Regions from separate parts of the Streptomyces akebiae genome, predicted to be linked through region 2. Evidence: riboswitches for the same ligand, from Rfam matches in the RefSeq annotation. Region 2 holds a riboswitch; each other region holds the start of a gene.
The links. Region 2 has a riboswitch for cobalamin ahead of K1J60_RS14665 (ribonucleoside-diphosphate reductase subunit alpha). Riboswitches for the same ligand answer to the same signal wherever they lie in the genome.

Region 1 (3,243 bases), 4.6 Mb from region 2:
CGCACACGGCGACCCGCAGCACGTCCTCCCCGACGGGCGGCGCGACGTTCGACTCCCGGACCGTGCCCCGGAGCGAGATGCGCAGCCCGTCCTCCTCGTCGATCCCGAGCCCGTGCCGGAAGGGCAGCACCCCGTACGTCGGCCGCCCGGTGAGCCCGCGCAGCATGTCGAGCCCCGGCTCCAACAGGGAGACGTCTCCCCGGAACTTGTTGACGAGGAACCCGGCGACGAGGGCCTGGTCCTCGGGGGAGAGCAGCGCGACGGTCCCGAAGAACGACGCGAAGACACCGCCGCGGTCGATGTCGCCGACCACGAGCACGGGCAGCCCGGCGTTCCGGGCGATCCCCATGTTGACGATGTCGGTCCGCCGCAGATTGATCTCGGCCGGAGAGCCGGCCCCCTCGCAGATCACCGCGTCATACGTGCCCCGCAGCTCGGCGAGGCAGTCCAACACGACCCCGAGCAGCCGCTGTTGCCGCCCTCCGTGGTACCCGCGCGCACTCATCTCGCCCACGGGCTTGCCCAGCAGCACCACCTGACTGCTGCGTTCGCCCCCGGGCTTCAGCAGCACGGGGTTCATGAGCGCGGTGGGCTCCACCCGGCACGCCTGCGCCTGCATGGCCTGCGCCCGCCCGATCTCGGCGCCCTCCTTCGTCACGAAGGAGTTGAGCGACATGTTCTGCGCCTTGAACGGCGCGACCTTGACCCCCTGCCGCACCAGCCACCGGCAGATTCCGGCGGTGACCACGCTCTTCCCCGCGTCGGAGGTGGTCCCGGCGACCAACAGCCCGCCACTCATCCCTGCCTCCTCGACCGCAGCAGCGACACACCCGCACCGATCCCCAACGCCAGCCATCCGACCCGCCGGGACAACCGGACGGTCCGCTCGATGTCATCCACGACGACGGCGCGCCCCTCCCCATTCAGCACCGGCCGGTGCTCGACCCGCCCCCCGTACGACAGCGTGCCCCCCAACCGCACTCCGAGCGCCCCCGCGAACGACGCCTCCACGGGTCCCGCGTTGGGACTCGGGTGCCGGCCCGCGTCCGCGCGCCAGGCCCGTACCGCCCCGCGGGCATCCCCACCGCAGGCCGCGGCCAGCACCGCCGTCAGCCGGGCCCCCGGCCAGCCCACGATGTCGTCCAGCCGCGCGGAGGCCCATCCGAACCGCCGATACCGCTCCGACCGGTGTCCGACCATGGCGTCCAACGTGTTGACGGCCCGAAACCCCACCAGCCCGGGCACACCCGCCACGGCTCCCCACACGAGCGCGCCCACCACGGCGTCGGAGGTGTTCTCGGCGACGGACTCCACGACCGCCCGCGCGATCCCGTCCGGGTCGAGCGCCTGGGGATCCCGCCCGCACAGATGGGGCAGCCGGGCCCGCGCGCCCTCGACGTCCCCCGCGTCGAGCGACCGTGCGATCGCGCGAGCCTCCCGCCCGAGCGAAGTCCCCCCGACGACGGCCCAGGTGGCGGCGGCGGTCAACGCGACGGAGGCCGCACGCGACGGGCGTACGGCGGACGAGGCCAAGGCCCCGAGCGCCACGGCGCCACCCGCGCACACGGCGGTGTGCAGCGCGCCCCACCCCCGGTGGTCCCGCCACAGCACCTGCTCCACGGCGCCGGCGGCCCGCCCGAACGCGGCGACCGGATGCCCCCGGCGAGGATCGCCGAGCAGCAGATCACCGAGAAGTCCGGCGGTGGCGCCGTACGCGAAGACGCGATCGGCACGCACCGGTTCAGCCGATCGCGAGATGGGAGGAGGATCCGGTACCGGGACTCAAGCGGCAGCCGCACATGGCGATATGTCCTCACTCAGGGTGTCCACGCCCTGGTTCGACGAGACCGACGGCGAGAGTTCCTGGCTCCCGGGAGGTTCTTCCCCGGTGACAGTGGCGGGACCGCGCCGGACTCGCACCGGCTTCCTCTCCTGCCGTCGTACATGGCCCCGGCAGTCCACCACGCGCCCGGAAGACCCGTCAACTTGCTGTTGACCTGCGGCGCAGCGGTGTGCTCAGCCCCACATCGCTGAAATATGGCCAGACGCCCGAATCGGCTCTTTCTGCGCTCATCTCCACAGCGCCGGGCGGGAACACTTGAGGGAACGACATTACGAGGACTGAGCGCCGACGAGCGGCAGCGGCTGGGCACGGCGCTCGGGTCGTCGCGGTGGACGCGTGTCGGCGCGCTGACTTGTGAGGTGGAGGTCAGGGTGTTCGACAGGGAGCCCTCGGCGCGGAGTTGGATCAGGAGCAGTTATTCGGGCGAAACCAGCCTGTGCGTGGAGGCGTCGTTCGAGGAGAGGCGGGTTCTGGTGCGTGACTCGAACTCGAAGAAGAACGCTGTGCTCTCCTTCCGTCACAGCGCGTGGTGTGGTTTTCTGGCGGGGCTTGTGGACCCGGGAGCGGACGGTTCTTGAAGAACCGTTCGGGGGACGGGAGGTACACGCGATGGAAGATCGGACCAAGGGAACCGCCTCGGCGCGTGAGCGGGCATCGAGGGGCCGGCGGACGCTGTTGTCCGCCGCCGCGCCGCTGGTGCTCTTCAGCACGGTCGCCGGGGTCCTCGCCGTGGGGGTGGGTGCTCTCGCCGCCCTGCTGGTGCCGGGGACGGAGGCGCGGGGTGTCGTCTGGCTGGCGGTGACCGCCCTCCTCGCCACGGGGGCGGGCCTGTGGTGGGGGCTCACTCCGGTCACGGAGCGGCTGAGGGCCCTGGACCGGGCTCTGGTCGGGGCTCGCCCGCGGGGGCCGGAGGAGCGCTGAGGCCGACGGGCCGCGCGGCATCGGCGCGGGCGCGCAGCACCTTGCCGATGCCCGCCGCGAGCGAGGTGAGCAGAGCGGCGGCGATCGCCCCGGTGATCGCCGTGGTGAGCGGTGTCGTGGCGTCGAACCGGGTCGTGGGTACGACGCGACCGGCCACGGCGATGCTCAGCAGCAGGACGCTGGCGCAGAACGTGCCCAGTAACAGACGGGCGGACAGGAGCCGTATCTCGCCGTCGACCCGGGCACTCTCCACCCGGATGAGCGCCTCCGCCCACTCCGACTCCTGCATGGCTTAGGCCTTCAGCGTGCAGTCGTCCAGTGGGGCAGGACCGCCGGACCCCGGGGGGCCGGCCGGGGGAGGACCGTCCGGATCTCCGTCGCCCGGAACGGCGCGGCGCGCCGTCAGCCGCCTCCACCACTCTGCCAACCGAAGACCGCCATGGGCCCTCCCCCCGATTCCGCCGGGCGTCCCGGCCCGG
Region 2 (3,243 bases):
GTCGGCGCGATGGCGAGGAGCAGGGAGTTGCGCAGGCCCGTCGTCGCGACGCGCTCGCGCAGGGCAGCCCAGCGCTCCGGCCAGGTGGGCTCGACACCGTAGTGGTCGGGGTGCAGCACACCGCGCGCCGTACGGGTCTTCTCCCAGGCCGGAAGCGGGCCGACCCGCTCGGCGAGGTCGGCGGAGGCCTCGTACGCGGCGAGCATGACGCGCTCGGCGATCCGAGTGGACAGGGCCTTCGCAGCCGGGGAGTCGAAGGGCAGACGCAGCTGGAAGAAGACGTCCTGCAGGCCCATCGCGCCGAGTCCGACCGGGCGCCACCTGGCGTTGGAGCGGCCCGCCTGCTCGGTCGGGTAGAAGTTGATGTCGACGACGCGGTCGAGGAAGGTGACGGCGGTGCGGACGGTCGCGTCCAGCCGCTCCCAGTCCATGTCGCCCGTCGCCCGGTCGACGAACGCGCCCAGGTTCACCGAGCCCAGGTTGCAGACCGCCGTCTCCCCGTCGTTCGTGACCTCCAGGATCTCCGTGCAGAGGTTGGAGGAGTGGACGACGTGGCCCGGCTCGGCCGTCTGGTTCGCCGTGCGGTTGGCAGCGTCCTTGAAGGTCATCCAGCCGTTGCCGGTCTGCGCGAGGGTGCGCATCATGCGGCCGTACAGGTCACGGGCCGCGATGGTCTTCTTCGCCAGGCCCTTCGCCTCCGCCTCGCGGTACGCGGCCTCGAACTCCTCGCCCCACAGGTCGACCAGCTCGGGTACGTCTGCCGGGGAGAACAGCGACCACTGCTCGTCCGCGTTCACCCGGCGCATGAACTCGTCCGGGATCCAGTGCGCCAGGTTCAGGTTGTGCGTACGCCGGGCGTCCTCGCCGGTGTTGTCACGAAGCTCCAGGAACTCCTCGATGTCGGAGTGCCAGGTCTCCAGGTAGACCGCGGCCGCGCCCTTGCGCCGGCCGCCCTGGTTCACGGCGGCGACCGAGGCGTCCAGGGTCTTCAGGAACGGCACGATGCCGTTGGAGTGCCCGTTGGTGCCCCGGATCAGCGAACCGCGCGAGCGGATACGGGAGTACGACAGGCCGATGCCGCCGGCGTGCTTCGAGAGGCGGGCCACCTGGTGGTAGCGGTCGTAGATGGAGTCCAGCTCGTCCAGCGGGGAGTCGAGGAGGTAGCAGGACGACATCTGGGGGTGTCGCGTACCGGAGTTGAAGAGGGTGGGGGAGGAGGGGAGGTAGTCGAGGCGGCTCATGAGCCCGTAGAGCGCGGCGACTTCGTCGAGGGCACGGATGCCCGCCTCCGCATCGGCACCCGTGTCCTCGGCGAGGCCGACGGCGACCCGCAGCATGAAGTGCTGGGGCGTCTCGACGACCTTGCGGGTGAGGGGGTGCCGGAGCAGATAGCGGCTGTGCAGGGTGCGCAGGCCGAAGTAGCCGAAGCGGTCGTCCCCGGCCGGGTCGATCAGGGCGTCGAGGCGCTCGGCGTGGGCGCGGGTGAACTCGGCCGTGCGGTCGGCGACGAGTCCCTCCCGGTGGCCCACGGCGATGGACTCGGTGAACGTCGTGACACCCTGCGAGGCCGCCTCGGCACGGATGCCGACGGCCAACAGCCGGGCGGCCAGTTTCGAGTAGGCGGGATCCTCGGAGATGAGGCCCGCGGCCGCCTCCGTGGCCAGCTCACGCAGCTCCGCGACCATCTCGGCGGAGGACACACGCACCGACCGGCCGCGCAGCGCGGCGGCGGCGACCCGGCCGGGATCGGCGTCGGGCAGGTCGGCGGTCAGCTCGGTCAGGGTCCGCAGCAACGCGGTACCAGGACCGTCGGTCTCCGTCGTCGGGTCTGTTGAAACCGACCTGGCTGCGGCCAGGTCGGCTGACACCGGATCGGCTGGCGCGATGGTCACGTGGGGCTCTCCCTCGCTCGGCTGGGGCCCTGCAGAGGGCAGGCGGCAGCACACGAGCGCACGGGGGCGTCGCGTCCACCGGCCCATTCCACGAGGCCCGGACGTCAGGGCACCCGGACCGGACGGCCGGGCGCACTGTCGGCAGGTGTTCGGACTGAACAGGCGTGCACACATGACGACGTATGCACGCGAGTACACCGTTGCGGGACAGTTCCGGATTCACACCGGATTCCCCTGCGGCGACAGCGAGCATGAGCATACATCTAGTGTCGGGTCGCGGTGTCACCCCCACATGTTGTGTCGCCATCGGCTTCGCAGGGTGTCAGAGCGTCAACTCGTAGGTGATCAGCGTGAGGTCGAGGAGGTCGGGGAGGGGGTTCCAGTCGCGCTCAGGTGTGCGAGTGAAGCCCAGACGTCCGTAGATGCGATGGGCCGCGTGCATGCTCCGCTGGGTCGACAGCACGACGCGCGCACAGCCCTCCACGGTGCGGGCGCGCTCCAGGCAGGCCCGTACGAGTGCCTCGCCGACACCTCGCCCACGGGCCTTCGGGGAGACCGCGAGCATCCGTATCTCGGCCTCTCCCTCGCGGGCGATGTCGGCCATGGGCCCGCCCGCGGGGACGAAGGTCACTCCGCCCAGCACCTGCCCCTCCGCGACCGCCACGAGCACGTCGGCCCGGGCGGCCCGCTTCGCCACGTTCCGCAGCTCGTCGAGGTACTGGTCGCTCTCTCCGAAGTCCAGCAGTCCGTCGTCGAGGTAGGCCTGTGCGGTGATCTCGCCGAGCGTGGCGTACTCCTCGGGGGTCACCGGCCTGATCGTGATGTCCATGCGTCGCAGTGTGCACGAGGGGCGGCTTCGCACGGCGGCGGTTATCCACAGGCGCCGCCGATGGTCGGACCATCGGATCGCGTCAGGTTGCCGCCGGCCACCTGGGCAGCGTCGTCACGAAGTCCGCGCTGAAGTCGCGGGTGCCCGGTCCCAGCGCGACGCGGCCGGTGGCCTGCAGACGGGCGGTCAGGGCGGGGGACTCGGAGTAGTAGACGCGCCGGGCTGCGGTCGGCACGAACACGGTCTGGCCGCGTGTGAGCTCGCTCGCGCACTCCACGACGACGGCCCCGTCGGCGGCCTCGACGAACGCCTCGTCGCCGCAGACGCCGACGGCCAGCGGATCGTGCAGCGGGCAGGTGCCGTCTCCGCCGTGGCGGGTGTAGGCGTCCATGTAGGTGCGCATCAGCCGTGCGGCGAGGGCCGTGCCGGGTCCCGCGGCCTCCAGCGCGGCCAGGTCATCGGGGCGGAACAGCCAGCGGTGCGAGGCGTCCAGGTCGACCATGGTGAACGGGATGCCGGAGG
Region 3 (3,243 bases), 6.2 Mb from region 2:
CCACCTCCCCCACCCCATGACGCCGACCGGCATGGCCGTCGCCCGCGCCCCGGGGGACCATGGAGCCGTGATCACCATTCATCTGAAGTACGAGATCGACGCCGACAAACTTGAGGACTTCGAAGAGTACGGGCGGCGCTGGGTTCGGCTCGTCAACCGTTTCGGCGGGACGCACCACGGCTACTTCCTGCCGAGCGAGAGCGACAGCGACATCGCCTACGCCCTGTTCTCCTTTCCCAGTCTCGCCGCGTACGAGCGGTACCGCACGGACAGCATGTCCGATCCGGAGTGCCAGGACGCGTTCGCGCTGGCCCGCGACACCCGCTGCATCAAGCGGTACGAACGCCGCTTCCTCCGGCCGCTCGACGGCTTGTCCTGAGGCCGGTGGGGCGCCCGTGTGCCGTGGTGCGGGTGGGTGGTGGGTGTTCGTGGGTGTTCACCCCGCTGTCCACTTCTCCTCGATCCGCGCGAACCGCCAGACCAGCAGGGCGACCGCCCAGGTGACGAAGAAGAGGCCGACGACCACATAGCCGACGGTGTTGAGGTCGAGGCCGGAGACCCGGTCCCAGAAGAGGCCGTGCAGGTGGGCCTTCTCGGCGACGAGGCCGAGGAGTTCGACCGTGCCGATGACGAGGGCGACGGCCACGGACAGACCCGTGACGGTGAGGTTGTAGTAGACCTTGCGGACCGGCTGGGAGAACGCCCAGCCGTAGGCGAAGTTCATGAACGTGCCGTCGACGGTGTCGAGGAGCGACATTCCGGCGGCGAACAGGACGGGCAGGCACAGGATCGCGTACCAGGGCAGCCCGGAGGCGGCGCCCGAACCGGCCAGGACCAGCAGCGCGACCTCCGTCGCCGTGTCGAAGCCGAGGCCGAAGAGCAGGCCGACGGGATACATCTGCCAGGGCCTGGTGAGGGACCTCATCAACCGCCCGAGCAGGCGGTTCATCAGGCCCCGGCTGTTCAGCCGTTCCTCCAGCGCGGCCTCGTCGAAGGTGCCCGAGCGCATCTCGCGGAACACCTTCCAGATCCCCACCAGGGCCACCAGGTTGACGAGGGCGATGGCGTACAGGAACGTCCCCGAGACGGTGGTGCCGATCCAGCCGGTCACCTCGTGCAGCGCGGAGCCGTCGTCGCGGACGGGTCCGGCGAGCGTCTTGACGCCGAGGGTGAGCAGGAAGGTGAGGACGAGCACGATCGACGAGTGGCCGAGGGAGAACCAGAAGCCGACCGACAGCGGGCGTCGCCCCTCCCCCATCAGTTTGCGGGTGGTGTTGTCGATGGCGGCGATGTGGTCGGCGTCGAAGGCGTGCCGCATGCCCAGGGTGTAGGCGGTGACACCCATACCGATGCCGAAGGTCCTGCTGCCGACGCTGTAGTGCTCGGGGGCGACGATCACCACGAGGGTGAACCAGCCGACGAGGTGCAGCGCCAGGATGAAACCGGCCATCCCGCCCAGGCCGGCCCACTCCCCGCGCGTCGTCGTGGCGCGGATCCGCCGCCATGAGAGACCGCCCGTCCCGGCGGTGGCCGAGGGGGCGGTGTCGGTACCAGGAGCCATGGGGCGTGCGCCTCTTCTTCTCTGCGTGCCTCGCGTCGCGTCGCCGCGTCCGTGCGGTCGAGGTCCTCGTGCCGCGGTCGTGCGGTCGAGCCTCCTCAGCCTTGTGCGCCATGTTGGCAGCTGCAATATCGTCGCAGTAAAGCTCCCGTCTGCTTTCGGTCAGGTCCGTTCTCTCGACGTGGCGCCGGGCGTGCGCCGGGGTGTGAGCTGTCGCACGGCGCCTGCGCGCCCCTCGCCTCCGCTTGTCAGCGTCCTTATCTGGGCACTACTGTCACCACGCCTTGGTGAACGGGAAATCCGGTGTGATGCCGGTGCGGCCCTCGCCACTGTGATCGGGAAGTCCGGCTCCGGTCCTCACGGACAGCCACTGGGTCTTCGGACCCGGGAAGGCGGAGCACGGGCGGTGTCACCCGTAAGCCAGGAGACCGGCCAAGGCGCGTCAACCATCCACGAGGTGCTGGAGAGGGTCTGCTGAGCCATGCACATAGCCGAGGGTTTCCTTCCTCCGGCGCACGCGATCGCCTGGGGCGTCGCGTCCGCGCCGTTCGTCGTCCACGGAGTCAGGGCACTCACCCGTGAGGTCAGGGAGCATCCCGAGAGCACGCTGCTGCTCGGCGCCTCGGGGGCCTTCACCTTCGTTCTGTCCGCGCTGAAGCTCCCGTCGGTCACCGGGAGTTGCTCCCACCCCACCGGCACCGGCCTCGGTGCCATCCTGTTCCGGCCGCCGATCATGGCGGTGCTCGGCACCATCACCCTGCTCTTCCAGGCACTGTTGCTCGCCCACGGCGGTCTGACCACGCTCGGCGCCAACGTCTTCTCGATGGCGATCGTCGGCCCCTGGGCGGGTTACGGTGTCTACCGGCTGCTACGACGCTTCGGCGTGCCGCTGATGGTGACGGTGTTCTTCGGCGCGTTCTTCGCCGACCTGGTCACCTACTGCGTCACCAGCGTGCAGTTGGCGCTCGCCTTCCCCGACCCGAGCAGCGGCTTCCTGGGCGCGCTCGGCAAGTTCGGCTCCATCTTCGCCGTCACCCAGATCCCGCTCGCGGTCAGCGAAGGTCTGCTCACGGTGTTGGTGATGCGTCTGCTGGTGCAGTCGAGCAAGGGCGAACTGACCCGGCTCGGCGTGCTCCTGACCGGCGGGCAGAGCCGCGCCGGGGCCGGGACGGAGACCGGGAACAAGGCGGTGGCCCGATGAAGCGGAACACGAAGATCAACGCACTGCTGCTGCTCGCCGTGGCCGCACTCGCCGTCCTGCCGCTGGCCCTCGGCCTCGGCGACCACAAGGAGGAGCCCTTCACGGGCGCCGACGGCGAGGCGGAGACGGCGATCACGGAGATAGAGCCGGACTACGAGCCGTGGTTCTCCCCTCTCTACGAACCGCCGTCCGGTGAGATCGAGTCGGCACTCTTCTCCCTCCAGGCCGCCCTCGGCGCGGGGGTCCTCGCCTACTACTTCGGCATCCACCGGGGTCGACGCCAGGGCGAGGCCCGGGCCCGGGCACTGCTCGACGCGGCCGGGGAGGCCGACACGGCTCCGGCCAAGCCGGTGGACGTGGCGGTCGCGGCGTCCACGGCGAGGGCGGCGGCCACGGCGGCGGCGAGTGCCCCGGCCGCCGCGGCGGCCTCGAAGGGCGCATCCGGCGCATCCGGCGCATCCGGCGCATCCGGCGCATCCGGCGA
Region 4 (3,243 bases), 2.8 Mb from region 2:
AGCCGGGCGAGCGCGTCGGTCACCTGCTCCCCGCGCAGGCCCGGTGCGGGGACGACGACCCCGCGCCAAGGGGTCAGCCGCAGTTCACGGCACGGTGTCGCCGACGCGAGGGCCGTCAACTCCCGCCACTGCAGGGGGGTGAGACGACCGAGGGGCGCATGTACGGACAGGGCGTCGCCGACGGCTCCGGGGGGTGGGCCGTCGGCTCCGGCCGTGGCCGCCGCGCTCTCGGGACGAACCCGGATCGCGGCGTCGACGCCGACGGCCGCAAGTCGGTCCCGGACCGTGCCGATCAGCTCGTCCTGGAAGGGGAGTTCGGTCACGCGCCAGACCCGTGCCCCGCTCTCCCGCGCCGCCTCCAGGAACGTCTCGGCGGCGGTCAGTGCGGCCCGGGCCGCGTCCTCACCCGGGACCGACAGGCTCTCGCGGGCCGTCCCCAGACTCAGCAGAGCTCTGTCGCCCCCGGCCGCCCGGACGGTCACATCGGCGTCCAGCGCGGCCACGTCCCCCCGCCCGTCGTCGAGCGCGAACAGGAACCGGCCCGACAACCGCCGCGCCGCCTCGCTCGCGCACAGCGCGGTGTCCAGGGCGGACAGCCAGGGCCGCACGTCGCGCAGACCGCGGTCGTCGAGACCGGACAGGGGCGAGGCCACGATGTTGCGCACCCGCTCGTGCCCGGCGGACGGCAACAGCCCCGCCGCGTCCAGCGACTCGGCCAGCTCGCCCCCGCAGCCGTCGGCCAGTCCGCGCAGTTGGACATTGCCGCGGGAAGTGAGGTGAAGATCACCATCGCCGAGCCGCCGCGCCGCCTCCGCGAGCGCCTCGGCCTGGCGGACGGTCAGCACACCACCGGGCACCCGGACCCGCGCCAGCGCCCCGTCGTCCGCCGCATGCAGCCGCAGCGCCCCCGGGCAGGCGTCGCCACGGTCCCGTGTGACCGCTGTGGCCTGGGACGATGAACGCAGGGGAGGCGTGGACATGGCGGCGAGCATACCCACCGGCACAACGGACGTATCCTCCGCCCTTTTGAGGCGACCCTTACTATGCTGCTCGGTGGATCATCCGGTCCATCGACGCCACCACGGCGACAGGGGAGGAAGCCCGGTGTGAGTCCGGCGCGGTCCCGCCACTGTGAGCCCGTCCCAGGAGGGTCGGGCGAGTCAGGAACTCCCTTCCCCGTACCACTCGGCCCGCCCGAGCAGGGGAGACTCCGATCCGACACCGCCCGGGGCGCGGACCCCGAGGAAGGCCAGCAGCCGCATGCAGCCATCGTCCGGGGAGCGCTCGACGCAGCCCCGCATCCTGCTCCTGTCGACCTCCGACACCGACCTGCTCAGCGCCCGCGCGGCCGCCGGCCCGGTCCCCTACCGCTTCGCCAACCCCTCCCGCCTCGCGCTGGACGACCTCCCGGCCCTCCTCGACGGCACCGACCTGGTCGTCGTACGCCTCCTCGGCGGCATCCGGGCCTGGCAGGACGGCCTCGACCTGCTGCTCGCCGACGGCCGCCCGGTCGTCGTCCTCACCGGTGAACAGGCGCCCGACGCCCAGCTGATGGCCGCCTCCACCGTCCCGATCGGCATCGCCGCCGAGGCCCACGCCTATCTCGCGCACGGCGGCCCGGCCAACCTGGAGCAGCTGGCCCGTTTCCTCTCCGACACCGTCCTGCTCACCGGCCACGGCTTCGACGCGCCGGCGGCCGCGCCCGCCTGGGGACCGCTGTCCCGGGAGGCCAGGAACACCGACGGGCCCACCGTCGCCGTGCTCTACTACCGGGCCCACCACATGAGCGGCAACACCGCCTTCGTGGACGCCCTGTGCGGGGCGATCGAGGACCAGGGTGCCCGCGCGCTCCCGCTCTACGTGGCCTCGCTGCGGGCCCCCGAGCCCGAGCTGATCGAGGAACTGCGCGCCGCCGACGCGGTCGTCACCACCGTCCTCGCAGCCGGCGGCACCAAGCCCGCCGAGGCCTCGGCCGGCGGCGACGACGAGTCCTGGGACGCGGGCGCCCTGACCGGCCTCGACGTGCCGATCCTCCAGGCCCTGTGCCTGACCGGATCACGCGCGGCCTGGGAGGAGAACGACGAGGGCGTCTCCCCGCTCGACGCGGCCAGCCAGATCGCCGTCCCCGAGTTCGACGGCCGGCTGATCACCGTCCCGTTCTCCTTCAAGGAGATCGACGAGGACGGCCTCCCGGCCTATGTCGCCGACCCCGAGCGCGCCGCCCGCGTCGCCGGGATCGCCGTACGCCACGCACGACTTCGCCACATCGCCAACGCCGACAAGCGCCTCGCGCTCGTCCTCTCCGCCTACCCGACCAAGCACTCCCGCATCGGCAACGCGGTCGGCCTGGACACCCCCGCCAGCGCGGTCGCCCTGCTGCGGCGCCTGCGCGAGGAGGGCTACGACTTCGGGACGGAAGCCGAGGTGCCGGGCCTGGCCTCCGGCGACGGCGACGAGCTGATCCGCGCGCTGATCGAGGCGGGCGGCCACGACCAGGACTGGCTCACCGACGAGCAGCTGGCCCGCAACCCTGTCCGGATCCCGGCCGCCGACTACCGCCGCTGGTTCGCCGAACTCCCCGAGGAACTGCGCTCGGCCGTCGAGGAGCACTGGGGACCGGCGCCCGGCGAGATGTTCGTCGACCGCAGCGCCAACCCCGAGGGCGACATCGTCCTCGCGGCCCTGCGCTTCGGCAATCTGCTGATCCTCATCCAGCCGCCGCGCGGCTTCGGCGAGAACCCGATCGCGATCTACCACGACCCGGACCTCCCGCCCTCCCACCACTACCTGGCCGCCTACCGCTGGATCGCCGCCCGCGCCGACGACGGCGGGTTCGGCGCCGACGCGATGATCCACCTCGGCAAGCACGGCAACCTGGAATGGCTGCCCGGCAAGAACGCGGGCCTGTCCGCCGCCTGCGGCCCCGACGCCGCCCTCGGCGACCTCCCGCTGGTCTACCCGTTCCTGGTCAACGACCCGGGCGAGGGCACCCAGGCCAAGCGCCGCGTGCACGCCACCCTCGTCGACCACCTCGTGCCGCCGATGGCCCGCGCCGACTCCTACGGCGACATCGCGCGCCTGGAGCAACTCCTCGACGAGTACGCCCAGATCTCCTCCATGGACCCGGCGAAGCTCCCCGCGATCCGCGCCCAGATCTGGACCCTCATCCAGGCCGCCAAGCTGGACCACGACCTGGGCCTGGCGGACCGCCCGGAGGACGACGGCTTCGACGACTTCCTGCTG

Region 1: it holds a riboswitch for cobalamin, as region 2 does, so the genes downstream of both, K1J60_RS34830 (cobalamin biosynthesis protein) here and K1J60_RS14665 (ribonucleoside-diphosphate reductase subunit alpha) in region 2, are expected to answer to the same signal.
Region 3: it holds a riboswitch for cobalamin, as region 2 does, so the genes downstream of both, K1J60_RS41900 (energy-coupling factor ABC transporter permease) here and K1J60_RS14665 (ribonucleoside-diphosphate reductase subunit alpha) in region 2, are expected to answer to the same signal.
Region 4: it holds a riboswitch for cobalamin, as region 2 does, so the genes downstream of both, cobN (cobaltochelatase subunit CobN) here and K1J60_RS14665 (ribonucleoside-diphosphate reductase subunit alpha) in region 2, are expected to answer to the same signal.

The regions. Positions count from the first base shown of each region.
Region 1 covers NZ_CP080647.1:8,050,115-8,053,357, forward strand. The annotation lists gene K1J60_RS34825 (cobyric acid synthase) at 1-799, opposite strand, end outside; gene K1J60_RS34830 (cobalamin biosynthesis protein) at 796-1,737, opposite strand; cobalamin riboswitch at 1,838-1,979, opposite strand; gene K1J60_RS46285 (DUF397 domain-containing protein) at 2,038-2,421, shown strand; gene K1J60_RS34840 (hypothetical protein) at 2,453-2,764, shown strand; gene K1J60_RS34845 (hypothetical protein) at 2,694-3,053, opposite strand.
Region 2 covers NZ_CP080647.1:3,441,089-3,444,331, reverse strand. The annotation lists gene K1J60_RS14665 (ribonucleoside-diphosphate reductase subunit alpha) at 1-1,892, opposite strand, end outside; cobalamin riboswitch at 2,016-2,151, opposite strand; gene K1J60_RS14660 (GNAT family N-acetyltransferase) at 2,215-2,721, opposite strand; gene K1J60_RS14655 (nucleoside hydrolase) at 2,804-3,243, opposite strand, start outside.
Region 3 covers NZ_CP080647.1:9,672,659-9,675,901, reverse strand. The annotation lists gene K1J60_RS41915 (helix-turn-helix domain-containing protein) at 1-20, shown strand, start outside; gene K1J60_RS41910 (NIPSNAP family protein) at 68-379, shown strand; gene K1J60_RS41905 (Nickel transporter NicT) at 437-1,561, opposite strand; cobalamin riboswitch at 1,827-2,009, shown strand; gene K1J60_RS41900 (energy-coupling factor ABC transporter permease) at 2,040-2,759, shown strand; gene K1J60_RS41895 (energy-coupling factor ABC transporter substrate-binding protein) at 2,756-3,243, shown strand, end outside.
Region 4 covers NZ_CP080647.1:684,667-687,909, reverse strand. The annotation lists gene cobG (precorrin-3B synthase) at 1-992, opposite strand, end outside; cobalamin riboswitch at 1,058-1,189, shown strand; gene cobN (cobaltochelatase subunit CobN) at 1,261-3,243, shown strand, end outside.